4 regions of the Lysinibacillus sp. NPDC097214 genome follow, and region 3 is predicted to be linked to each of the others. Evidence: riboswitches for the same ligand, from Rfam matches in the RefSeq annotation. Region 3 holds a riboswitch; each other region holds the start of a gene.
What was found. A riboswitch is a leader RNA that binds a small molecule or an ion and turns the genes downstream of it on or off. The one in region 3 is predicted to bind thiamine pyrophosphate.
Positions count from the first base shown of each region.

Region 1 (3,178 bases), on a different contig from region 3:
AACGTACCCACTCAGCAATAATTCACTTACAGGTCGTTTACCCTTCTCGATTTACTTCGCGTGGATTACATTCAGCCTGATGACAAATGTAAGCTTTACGCTAACATCTTATCAATGGAATGGTTTTGGGCTTAGTGATCCCCTTTGGGCAGTTATTTTACTGACACTTGGGGTAGCAATAGCACTACATATCCGTTTCCATTATTTTGATATTATCTATCCAAGTGTATTTATCTGGGCCTATATCGGGGTCGCATTACATAATGGTTTTGATGAGCTACTTGTGTCAACGGCAGCCTTATTTTTATGTGGAGTGCTACTTGTCGGTATATTATTTATTAAAAAAAATCCTGCCTACCAAAAATAAATTGGTAGCAGGATTTTTAGCTTTTTTATTGTTCATCAAGTGAAGTTAAAATAATTGGTTTGTCTTTTGTAACGATAATTGAATGCTCAATTTGAGCAACTAATGATTTGTCTGGCGTAACGAATGTCCAGCCATCACCAGATTCCACAATATGCTCCGCTTTCGCTGAGATAAATGGCTCGACTGCAAGTACCATGCCTTCTTTCATAATTGTAGAATCCCATGCATCGTAATAATTTAAAATATGATTTGGCTCATCATGTAAAGAACGACCTAAACCATGACCTGTTAGGTTCATAATCACTGTTAAATCATTGGCATATGCTTCACGCTCAACAGCTTTGCCGATTTGGTTTAATTTTGATCCAGCTTTTACTTTTGTCATTGCACGGTCGAAAGCACTTTTAGCTACGCGACATAGCTTTTCTTTATCCTCATAACCTTCACCAACTACAAATGAAATGCCCGTATCCGCAAAGTAACCATTTAATGAACCAGATACATCTATATTGACGATATCTCCCTCATTAATCACACGTTCACCTGGAATACCATGTGCGACTTCCTCATTAACACTAATACATGTGTATCCTGGGAAATCATACTCCCCTTTAGGTCCAGAAACTGCTCCTGCCTCAGCAAACATACGGCCTGCAATTTCATCTAGTTCAAGTGTTGTTACACCTGGTTTTGTAGCAGCCTTCATGGCTTCACGAATTTCAGCACAAATACGGCCGATTTTTTTAAAGGCTTCAATCTCTTCTTGCGTTTTTACAATCATTTTTAACGTCCCTTTCATCTAATATCTCTATTTAATATAACATAACTTTTTATACATAAAACGCTAAACGCTCTAAATATTATATGCCATCATAAAGTGTAAATTGCTAAAAAACAAGCTTATCTCCATAACGTAGAGTTGATTTCCGTTCCGGCTGGGCGCTTTCCTGGGGCGTCCGATGATCCTCTTCGCTCGCGGTGCTCGCTGCAGAGTCTCGGGCCAACACGATGTTGGTCACGAAGGCGTTATTAAAAATAAAACCCTTCACTCATGTGAAGGGAATCATAATTATGATTTTCGTTGCATTAATTGAGGTGCTGCCGTAAATAACAGAACACCGACAATCGCTGTTAAAATCGTTGCTGGTAACATATATGTTCCATTATAGATGATTGAATAAATCCATGCATTTTGATCGCCAGCATACTCTGCGAAAAATACAGCGCCCCCAATGGTATGTGCTGCATAACGTAAAAAGCCCGCTATTACCGTTCCTAAAATAATATAAAGCGCCATTTTCTTTTTGTTTAAATCTTTTGCAGCCTCAAGCACTGGCCCACGCACAACGGCCGCTAAGCCTACTACTGTAAAGGCAACACCATAATCAAGTGTTCCTTGAAGCCAATGTATAATATAGGCACCAAACATCGTTTGCATAACACCAATGAGTAAACCCGTTGTCATGCCTGGAATAAGGCCCCAGCGAAATGCTATTAACACTATTGGCACCATTACGAGACTAACAGAGCCCCCTTGTGCCCATACTTTAAAGGAAACCTGATCAAGCACAAGGCCAATCGCTGCGAATATCGCAATCTCCACAAGCATTAAAAGTCTTTTATTGTCCATAATTATTCTCTCCTTTGTTCCGATGTAGGATACAAGAGCAGGAATAGAAATCAGTTGGCAAATATGTTCCTATATGGCATCAATAAAGATTAAAAAACGATGCCAGGACAGAGCCTCACATCGTAAAAGTGTCGGTTTCTATCCACATCCCTACGCAAGCGTTAACTTACAGGTTCAAAGAGTCAAGGCATTACGTGCCCAGTCTCAGCTGACATCATCAGCTCCCCTTGTGGTCGTTACATCTTAATTTAGTTGAACAACCTCATTGTACGCAAACACTATAACGATTACAACCTCTTCCACATTAATTTTTTGAAACTTTACTGTTTTTCATGCGTAAATATTAAAAAAGGAGGTACAACTATGGAGAACCAAAAAATTTTATCTGCCTTTAGTTATCTCAGTATCTTTTTCGCACCTTTCATTGTGCCATTAGTAGTTTACTTTGTTTCAAAAGATCACGACGTCAAGAGTCATTCTCTTCGAGCACTAATATCACATTTAATCCCAGTCGCATTTGGAATAATATTTTTTGCAGTCTTTATTTTCTCAACTTTATCATTCAACACTTTTGAACCAGATTCAGGTAGCAGTACATTTCTTATCATTTGGTTAGTTTCGTTCGCAATTTACATTCTCGTCTCAATAGGAATCGTCATTTGGAATATTATTCAAGCTGTTCGCGTTATCCGATAAGTTTCATTTCAACCTTGAACAGATAGTACTAAAAGGAGCTGTTATTTTTGAAAGTATCTAAAGTTGTCAAAACCGCCGTAAAATTAGCACCTATCGTTATTCCAATTGTTAAAAAAGTAATCGCTGCAAAGAAGGGAACGGCTAATTCCTCAAAAAACATCTATAAGCAATAATACGTTTTTAAAGTTAAAATGAGGTTACTAACAAGAATCTGCTTACTTTTTTCAGCAGATTCTTTTTTTCGTTATTTAACAGTTCGCTATCTTCTATATGGCACTGTAAAATAAAGTTTAACAATACACATGAGGAGTTGTTTATGATAAATACCGAAAAACAATTAATGAGCTTGGTTAATGCTGCACAGGTCCTAACATCAACACTCGATATAGACCAAGTGTTAGAGAAACTTATTAGTGAAGTACTCCATGTGATTAAAGGTGCTGATGCAGGTGTGCTGTTTATGTTAAATACAGAGACAAATCGTT
Region 1 covers NZ_JBNNSS010000014.1:9,671-12,848, forward strand. The annotation lists gene ACQKMI_RS21975 (hypothetical protein) at 1-367, shown strand, start outside; gene map (type I methionyl aminopeptidase) at 393-1,148, opposite strand; gene thiT (energy-coupled thiamine transporter ThiT) at 1,437-1,997, opposite strand; TPP riboswitch at 2,128-2,235, opposite strand; gene ACQKMI_RS21990 (DUF4870 domain-containing protein) at 2,361-2,693, shown strand; gene ACQKMI_RS21995 (hypothetical protein) at 2,741-2,866, shown strand; gene ACQKMI_RS22000 (helix-turn-helix domain-containing protein) at 3,010-3,178, shown strand, end outside.
Region 1: it holds a riboswitch for thiamine pyrophosphate, as region 3 does, so the genes downstream of both, thiT (energy-coupled thiamine transporter ThiT) here and thiM (hydroxyethylthiazole kinase) in region 3, are expected to answer to the same signal.

Region 2 (3,178 bases), on a different contig from region 3:
TCATGCACTTATTATTGGCGTTACTATGAACTATTTTAATATCCCTATTCCGCAGTTCGTAAAAATTCCGATAGACCATGTGGCAGATGGCTTTATCGCTGTAGCATTGATAACTTTAGGGGCACAATTATCACAGCTTGAAATTAAATCCATGTTCAATAAGATGGTATACATTAGCTGTTTTACACGACTAATCATAGGGCCAGCCGTAGCATTGCTTATCATTTTTGCGCTTGGTCTTGACGGTGTCGTGGCACAATCACTTTTTATAGCTAGTTCATTCCCGACTTCGCGAAATAGCTCTAGTCTGGCATTAGAATATGACGTAGAATCGGCAACTGCTGCACAAACAGTTTTATTTTCAACGATTGTTAGCTGTATTACAGTCACAATTGTGATTTATGTAGCGGAACTGTTGTTTACCTAACCTAAGTGCTCTTCTGAATCAAAGATAGGGTTGCAGCCCTCCTTGTAGGGACTTATATAAGTTAATTACCAAAACGTGTGGTTGATTTCCGTTCCGGCTGGGCGCTTTGTTGTTGCTGTCGCTACGCTTTCGCACAGATAAAACAATTGCTGACGCTACGCTTTCGCACAGAGCAAAGCTTCCTGGGGGTATCCGATGAGCCGATTCACTCGCGTTCCTCTATTGCTGATCCCCGAGGAGTCGCCCAGCCTCCACTCCAATCAACTAAAATTCATGGATTACGTTTAAACTTCTTTCAGTAGAAGTCTCCCATCTCAGCAGTGTCCATGCATCAGTGGAACACGGAATCGGCAAGGGATTAATATAGAATGTTAGCCTAAAATCATCATATCCATGCGATAACAGCTAATTGACCTGCATCATATTATTGCTGACGCTTCGCTTTCGCACAAAAAACATCTGCAGGCCTTGGCACAAAGCCTAATCCAGACGCAATTATGCCGAGGTATAATTGATCAATGGCTGTCGCCAACTTTTGATGATAAGCCAAAAATAATCAAATGAAGCTTCCATCTATTAGCAAAATCTGCTACACTAGCATCAAACTTAATAGTATTAACTAGGGGAGTCTGATGAGTCAGGCTGAGAGGGAAACGCATAGAGGTTTCTTGACCCTTTGGACCTGATCTGGCTCATACCAGCGTGGGAAAGTTAACCATTATTGCACACTATGTTATTTGCAATAACTATACCTTTACATTCTTAGCCGGATCCAAAATTTTTTTGGATTCGGCTTTTGCTTTTGTTGGGTGAGCTAGATTCGGTCCTTATATAAATATAAAAGGGAGCGAAGTAGTTTATGACAACAGTTAGCGATAAGAACATTACGATTATGTCAAATTTTGAAGGAAGTAAAAAGGTTTACGTAGAAGGATCTCGAGCAGATATTTTAGTCCCAATGCGTGAAATTGCTTTAAGTCCGACGACAGGAAGCTTTGGTGAAGAGAAAAATGCACCAGTGCGTGTTTATGATACGAGTGGCCCGTACACTGATCCTGCGCATAAGGTGGATATTACGAAAGGATTGCCAGCTTTACGTAGTGCGTGGATCAGAGAACGAGGTGACGTTGAAGAATATGAAGGTCGTACGATCAAGCCAGAAGATAATGGGTTTCGCAATGCTGACGATCCACGAATAAAAGAAAATGTATTTCCTGATTTATCTAGAAAGCCTTTGCGCGCGAAGAAAGGTGGAAATGTAACACAGCTTCACTACGCACGAAAGGGAATTATTACTCCAGAAATGGAATTTGTAGCGATTCGCGAAAATATGGATCCTGAGTTCGTGCGCTCAGAGATCGCGGCGGGGCGTGCAATTTTGCCATCTAATATTAATCACCCTGAGGCAGAGCCAATGATTATTGGACGTAACTTCCACGTGAAAATTAACGCCAATATTGGAAATTCAGCGGTGTCATCCTCTATTGCTGAAGAGGTAGAAAAAATGACGTGGGCTACACGCTGGGGTGCTGATAACATTATGGATTTATCTACTGGTAAGCATATTCATACGACACGTGAATGGATTATCCGTAATGCCGCGGTGCCAGTAGGAACGGTGCCGATTTATCAAGCGCTAGAAAAAGTAAATGGTGTGGCAGAGGATTTAACGTGGGAAGTGTATCGTGATACGTTAATCGAACAAGCAGAGCAAGGTGTTGATTACTTCACGATTCATGCAGGGGTATTGCTACGTTATGTGCCATTAACGGCTAATCGTGTAACAGGCATAGTGTCTCGAGGAGGCTCGATTATGGCGCAGTGGTGTTTATATCACCATCAAGAGAGCTTCTTATATACACATTTTGAAGAAATCTGTGAAATTATGAAAACCTATGATGTTGCTTTCTCTTTAGGTGATGGTTTACGCCCGGGTTCTATTGCAGATGCAAATGATGAGGCTCAGTTTGCGGAGCTGGAAACGCTAGGGGAATTAACGCAAATTGCCTGGGAGCATGATGTACAAGTGATGGTAGAAGGACCAGGGCATGTGCCGATGCATCTTATTAAAGAAAATATGGATAAGCAGTTAGAGGTGTGTAAGGAAGCTCCTTTCTATACTTTAGGGCCACTGACAACAGATATTGCTCCTGGCTATGACCATATTACATCAGCCATTGGTGCTGCGATGATAGGTTGGTATGGTACGGCAATGCTATGTTATGTGACGCCTAAAGAGCATCTTGGCTTACCAAATCGTGATGATGTTCGTGTAGGGGTTATTACGTATAAGATTGCTGCACACGCTGCTGATTTAGCGAAAGGGCATCCGGGGGCACAGCAACGTGATGATGCACTTTCTAAGGCACGCTTTGAATTCCGCTGGCGCGATCAATTCAACCTATCGCTAGATCCAGAGCGTGCAGTCGAATATCATGATGAAACATTGCCAGCAGAAGGAGCAAAAACTGCGCACTTCTGTTCCATGTGTGGACCTAAGTTTTGCAGTATGAAAATCTCACAGGATATTCGTACTTATGCAAAAGAAAAAGACTTAAATACGACTGAAGCAATCCACAAAGGTATGCAGGAGAAGGCGAAGGAATTTAAAAAGGCAGGCAGTCAAATTTATCAATAATTATTAGAGCGGGCTTGTGTCTATCAAATTAGGCACAAGCTTTATTTTGTCATTAAGAAAAAAACTCCATGTGAGGTTGCCCTTCACATGGAGTAAAAAGTTGGATTTGGATA
Region 2 covers NZ_JBNNSS010000013.1:85,824-89,001, forward strand. The annotation lists gene ACQKMI_RS21855 (AEC family transporter) at 1-427, shown strand, start outside; gene ACQKMI_RS21860 (hypothetical protein) at 852-977, opposite strand; TPP riboswitch at 1,039-1,153, shown strand; gene thiC (phosphomethylpyrimidine synthase ThiC) at 1,287-3,065, shown strand.
Region 2: it holds a riboswitch for thiamine pyrophosphate, as region 3 does, so the genes downstream of both, thiC (phosphomethylpyrimidine synthase ThiC) here and thiM (hydroxyethylthiazole kinase) in region 3, are expected to answer to the same signal.

Region 3 (3,178 bases):
TATGTCACCTTCTTGAACACCTAACCAATTTGGTGCAGTAGTTCGTAAGTGTGCGTAACCCCAGCTATGTGTATGTACTGCTGCCTTTGGATTGCCTGTTGTACCACTTGTATATGCTAAAAATGCAATGTCTGTACTCTTAGTTGGTGTAGAATTAAAGTAGCTTTTTGGTTGGCTTTGCATTTTTTCAAGCAATGGCTGCCAAGGTTCATGTGCATGACCAATGACAAATTGCTGTATTTCTTGTAAATTTTCAACACTATCAAATTGTTCAATATAAGGCTCAAATGCAACAACTCCTTTTGCTTCAGCATGATTGATTCGATATTCAATATCCTTAGATCTCAACATTTCTGAACTAGGTATAATAGTTAAACCTGCCTTTAATGCCGCAATGTACACAATATACGCCTCCACTGATCTCGGTACCATGATTAAAATTACATCACCTTTTTTCAAACCTTGAGAGGTAAATACATGTGCTGCCTGATTCGCCTTTTCAAGTAAGGCTGTATATGTAATGTACTGAATTTCTCCGTTTTCGTTATAAACTAATAATGCATTTTTGGTAGAATCCTGTGCATATTTTTCAATTTCCTCTGAAATGTTATACCATTCTGGTGCGATTAAATCTTCTCTTTTCATGGCAAATGCCCCCTTTTGTTACGCCCAATATAAACTCAATTTTTATCGATTTCAATGGAATACACTCTAATTTATGAAAGTCGTGACAACTATCATGCTCTGCTATATGGCATCAGTCACTTATTGCTTCTATCCATTTTAATTTGGCGTAATGGTCGCTTTTGCACAGAAAATCTGAATGAAGAAAAAACTCCCTATTGAACACAAATGAATAATATGGTACATTTTGGTCAACTAAATGCATGATTGCAGGGGGACTCATTTAGAGTTGAGAAGGTAAAACCTGACCCTTTGAACCTGTTAGTTAATACTGACGTAGGGAGCAATTTACATCGAATTACTGATGAAAGGCTCTTTTACGTGTTTTTTGCACGAAAAAGAGTCTTTTTTGCACGCTTACGTCCATCCAACGAGGAGGACTTAAATTGATATTTCAAACGATTCGTAAACAAAATCCACTTATTCATTGCATAACTAATTACGTTGTGGCTAATTTTCAAGCAAATGGCTTATTAGCAATAGGCGCTTCTCCAGTCATGGCTGATGACGGTCACGAGGTTGAAGAAATGGTGACAATCGCCTCAGGCTTATTGATCAATATCGGTACCCTTAATGAACGAATGAAAGAATCCATGTTACTTGCAGGGAAAAAAGCAAATGCTCTTGGCATTCCCGTTATTTTAGATCCTGTTGCCGCAGGTGCAACATCTTACCGAAAACAAACGGTACAGCAATTACTGGAGGACATTAAATTTGCGGCAATTCGTTGCAATATCGGAGAGCTTGCGGCAATTGCCAATGTAGACTGGCAACAAAAAGGCGTAGATAGTGGTAGTGGGTCAATTTCTGTAGAAGTGGAGGCACAGAAAATAGCTCAACAATACAATTGTATTGTTATTGTGACCGGTGAAAAGGATTTTATTACTGATGGCACACATCAGCAATGGATTACGGGTGGAAATTCTCAAATGACAGAAGTTACTGGAACAGGTTGCTTATTGAGTGCACTGTGTTGTGCCTCTTACGCCGCAGGAGATCAACCGTTTGACCAATTGCTAGAAACATTATCACTTTATAAGAAGTTAGCAGAAAAAGCTGCTTCTTCTACTCGATTCATTGGCGATTTTCAAATTGCTGTATTGAATGAGCTACATCACCTTTCCAAGGATGGTGATGAATAATGGATATTGTAACGACGATTGCTGGTTCAGATAGTGGCGGCGGTGCAGGCATACAGGCTGATTTAAAAACATTTCAGGAATTAAAAGTGTTTGGAACATCTGTTATTACAGCTTTAACTGCCCAGAATACACTGGGTGTATCGGGTGTTTTACCAATTGAAGTTAGCTTTATTGAAAAACAACTTAGAGCGCTAATCGAGGATTTTTCAATTAGTGCTATTAAAACAGGAATGCTGTTTTCCTCCGAGATCATCCAATCAATTGCACATATTTTAGCAGAAGTAAATATTCCGCTTATTGTGGATCCTGTTATGATTGCAAAAGGTGGCGAAAGCTTATTACAGCAAGAAGCAATTGAGGCATTACGAAGTTATTTGCTACCTTTAGCAACAATTGTAACGCCAAACATCCCTGAGGCTGAGACCCTTTCTGGAAGGAAAATCAATTCTTTAGCTGATTTAAAAGAAGTAGCTCAGATCTTATTACAAACAGGCGTTCAATGCGTCGTTATGAAAGGCGGTCATTTAGAGGATACATGCTATGCTACTGATTATGTATTTTTTCAAGATGGTCGATCATTTTCCATGCAGTCTACTCGAATTGCAACAAAAAACACGCATGGTACAGGCTGTACATTTTCCGCAGCATTAACTGCTTTTCTTGGTCTTGGGCTACCTATGGAGGAGGCAATTGAGGAAGCTAAAAAATTTATTCAATTAGCCATAACCCATGATTTATCTATTGGTAACGGCCATGGTCCAACAAATCATTTTGCTTACCAAAACTATAAGGATTCCTGTGAGGTGACCATTCATGAAACGTGACGATCTACAACTATATTTTATTATGGGTACAGGTAATGTTTTCAATCAGGAGCCAATAAACGTTTTAGAGAAAGCTCTCCAATCTGGAATTACAATGTTTCAATTCCGTGAAAAAGGGCCAAATAAACTAACTGGACAAGCCTATGAAAATTTTGCTCGCAAATGTCAAAAGCTCTGTCAACAGTATCATGTTCCGTTTATCGTCAATGATGATGTAGAACTAGCTATAAAACTTAGAGCAAATGGTGTTCATATTGGCCAAGAAGATTTTCCTGTGTCGATGGTACGAAAAAAAATTGGCAATATGATTCTAGGGGTTTCTGTTCATTCACAAGCTGAATTACAAACTGCTCTACAATATGGTGCTGACTATGTAGGAATTGGTCCAATTTTTTCAACCACCTCTAAAAGCGACGCCAAACCGCCTAGTGGAACTGAATTTTTACAACAAGTTCGCAGACAATACCCGGAGCTCCCTATCGTTGCAATTGGAGGCATAAACTGCTCGAATGCACATACTGTATTTAA
Region 3 covers NZ_JBNNSS010000001.1:689,677-692,854, forward strand. The annotation lists gene mbcS (acyl-CoA synthetase MbcS) at 1-645, opposite strand, end outside; TPP riboswitch at 886-984, shown strand; gene thiM (hydroxyethylthiazole kinase) at 1,071-1,826, shown strand; gene thiD (bifunctional hydroxymethylpyrimidine kinase/phosphomethylpyrimidine kinase) at 1,826-2,650, shown strand; gene thiE (thiamine phosphate synthase) at 2,640-3,178, shown strand, end outside.

Region 4 (3,178 bases), on a different contig from region 3:
ACGAAGGCTAAAACCATCACATCCTGTGATAACGCCTTCGTGACCAACATCGTGCTGTTGCTGTCGCTGCGCTTTCGCACAAACAAAACCCTCTGCTGCCGCTACGTTGCACTCACGCTTTCGCGCAAAAGACATCTGTTGGCCCGAGACCCTGCAACGTAGCGAAGCGGGAGGGGAACGAAGGCTAAAAGCATCACGTCCTGTGATAACGCCTTCGTGACCAACATCCTGTTGCCCCGACGCCCCCAGGAAGCTTTGCTCTGTGCGAAAGCGTAGTGCTAACGTAGCGACAGCAACAAATGTTTTATCTGCGCGAAAGCGAAGCGTCAGCGGCAAAGCGCCCAGTCGGAACGGAAATCAACCCCTCGTTTTGCCGGAAGGTCATCTGAACTCTTATTTCAGACTTATAGTCAATAGTAAACGCACAAACCTTGTGGTAGACTGTAATATATTTCAATAAAGAAAGGGGTATTTGATGACCCAGCAGAAGTCTAATAAGGCGGCTCTATATATTTTAATGTTTAATATGTTTATCGCAATGGGGAGTATTGGAATTATTATTCCTGTCATGCCTGAGTATTTAAAACTATTCGGTGCTGCAGGACAAGTACTTGGCATGTTGATCGCAACGTTCGCCTTAGCGCAATTCGTTTTTTCACCAATTGCTGGGAATCTTTCAGATCAATACGGTCGAAAAAATCTCATTATCTTCGGTCTTATTGTAACAGGACTTGCACAAATTGGTTTCGGGCTTTCTACAGATGTGTGGATGCTCTTCTTGGCACGCTTTTTAGGTGGCCTTGGTTCTGCATTTGTGGCACCTCCTATTATGGCTTTTGTGGCAGACGTCACAACGTACGAGGAACGAGGAAAAGGTATGGGTATGCTAGGAGCAGCAATGTCCTTTGGCTTTATGATTGGACCTGGTATCGGTGGATTCCTCTCAAAAGTTAGTTTACATTTCCCATTTTATACAGCTGGATTTGCAGCTATCTTAGCAGCCATTTTATCGTTCTTTTTATTGCCTGGTACAAAACCAAACACAGCACAAAAAGCGCGGAGGCAGGATAATCTTGCAAAGCAGATGGTGCGTTCAGTCCAAATGCCTTATTTTGTCATGCTAATTATCATGCTAGTATTCTCATTCGGAATTGCGAACTTCCAAACAACATTATCATTATTTGTGACAGAGAAGTTTAATTACACACCTACTGATATCGCCATTATATTAGTTGTCGGTGGCGCTTTTGGTGTTGTTGTTCAAATGTTTGTTATTACACCACTGTTTAATCGCTTCGGCGAAATGAAAGTAGTGTTAGTCAATTTATTTATTGCATCCGTTTCAATTTTCTTAATACTATTTGTATCTGGCTTTGCTCTTATTCTAGTTGTAGCGACAATCTTCTCTACAGCTACGACATTGATTCGTCCAGCAGTCAACACATTGATTTCTAAGCTTGCTGAAAATGAACAAGGCTTTGCAGCTGGTATGAACAATGCGTACATGAGTCTTGGTAATATGATTGGTCCAGCTTTAGCAGGTATATTATTCGATTGGAATATGAACAGTCCTTATATTTTCGGGGCTATTATTTTAATGGCTTGCTTCTTCCTTGCCCTTATTTGGACAATGAAAAAAGCACCTCACCTTATGCATCCTGATACAGAATAGCCTGAAAAGTGATTGACTATTTTTAGTAGCATGCTACATAATTATGAGGAAAACTAACAATTAAATTTTTACCACTAGGGGAGTCTTTAAAAGGCTGAGACGTATATTGTCATATACGGACCCTTTGAACCTGATCTAGTTCACACTAGCGGAGGGAAGTGGCGACACTTGCTTTTTACTTTTTAAATGCAAGGCCGCTTCCTAATGTTTTTAGGGAGCGGCTTTTTTTACGCTCTAGTGGTAAAATTCCCTAGTTTAGTGGGGAAAACCAATAAATTCATATTTCAAAGGAGTGGAAATGATGTCAATTCGAAAATTAACAATCATGGCCTTATTAGTAGCAATTGCCGTAGCAGGTTCTACCTTCGTTTCAATACCAACAGGAATTGCACGCGCCTACCCTGTACAGCATGCTATTAATGTTATTGGTGCGATCATTCTTGGACCAGTACCTACTGTTATGGTCACCTTTGTCACAGCCATTATTCGTATTTTAACAGGCACAGGCTCATTATTAGCTATACCTGGCAGTGTCATTGGTGCTTTATGTGCAGCCCTTGCCTATAAATACAGCGGCAAACAATGGCTAGCAGGTGTCGGTGAAATGTTTGGGACAGGTATTATTGCCTCACTCATTGCAGTGCCCTACGCACATTTATTAATGGGGACATCTGTTGCTGCTTTATTTTTCATGCCAGCCTTTTTAACTTCAAGTACTATTGGTGCTGTAATAGGCATCGTCGTTGCTAACAATTTGCGTAAAACTGTGTTTGTAACTGATCTTAACACTCAGCTTAAATAATGATTTATGGCAATATAAAAACGTTACTTCTTAATAGCAGTTAATTAAGAAAGTAACGTTTTTTTGGCTCATCACCAAAAGTTGTGGATGACATTTGATAAGACCTATGTTTTGTATATAAGTTGATCTTCGTTACGACTGGTCGACTCCTTGGGGATTAGCAATAGAGGAACGAAGACTAAGAGCATCACATCCTGTGATAACGCCTTCGTGACCAATATCGTGCTGCTGCCGCTACGTTGCACTCACGCTTTCGCGCAAAAGACATCTGTTGGCCCGAGACCCTGCAGCGTAGCGGATGTTTTCTGTGCGAAAGCGTAGTGCTAACGTAGCGGCAGCAACAAAAGCGGCTCATCGGACGCCCCCAGGAAGCTTTGCTCTGTGCGAAAGCGAAGCGGCAGCAACAAAGCGCCCAGTTGGAACGGAAATCAACCACACGTTATGGTGATGAGCCGTTTTTTGTCCAACCAAATTCACCCATACTTCAACGGTAATCCCATTTCATGAGCAATTAATAAAAAGTCTTTTTTGCTTATTTCAAAATGACCAAATCTGAATTTATAGCCATATTTCGATTTATCTTCTACAAATTCTAAATAATCTAAGATCCTTTTTATTGGTACAGCCTTAGCATCTTTGTAAAAGTCTATATCTCTTCTAAAAGGAATAAAATTTTCTGCCATTTGAAACTCGTATATTCGCTC
Region 4 covers NZ_JBNNSS010000003.1:43,804-46,981, reverse strand. The annotation lists gene ACQKMI_RS07480 (MFS transporter) at 476-1,672, shown strand; TPP riboswitch at 1,739-1,846, shown strand; gene thiW (energy coupling factor transporter S component ThiW) at 1,974-2,474, shown strand; gene ACQKMI_RS07470 (EVE domain-containing protein) at 2,948-3,178, opposite strand, start outside.
Region 4: it holds a riboswitch for thiamine pyrophosphate, as region 3 does, so the genes downstream of both, thiW (energy coupling factor transporter S component ThiW) here and thiM (hydroxyethylthiazole kinase) in region 3, are expected to answer to the same signal.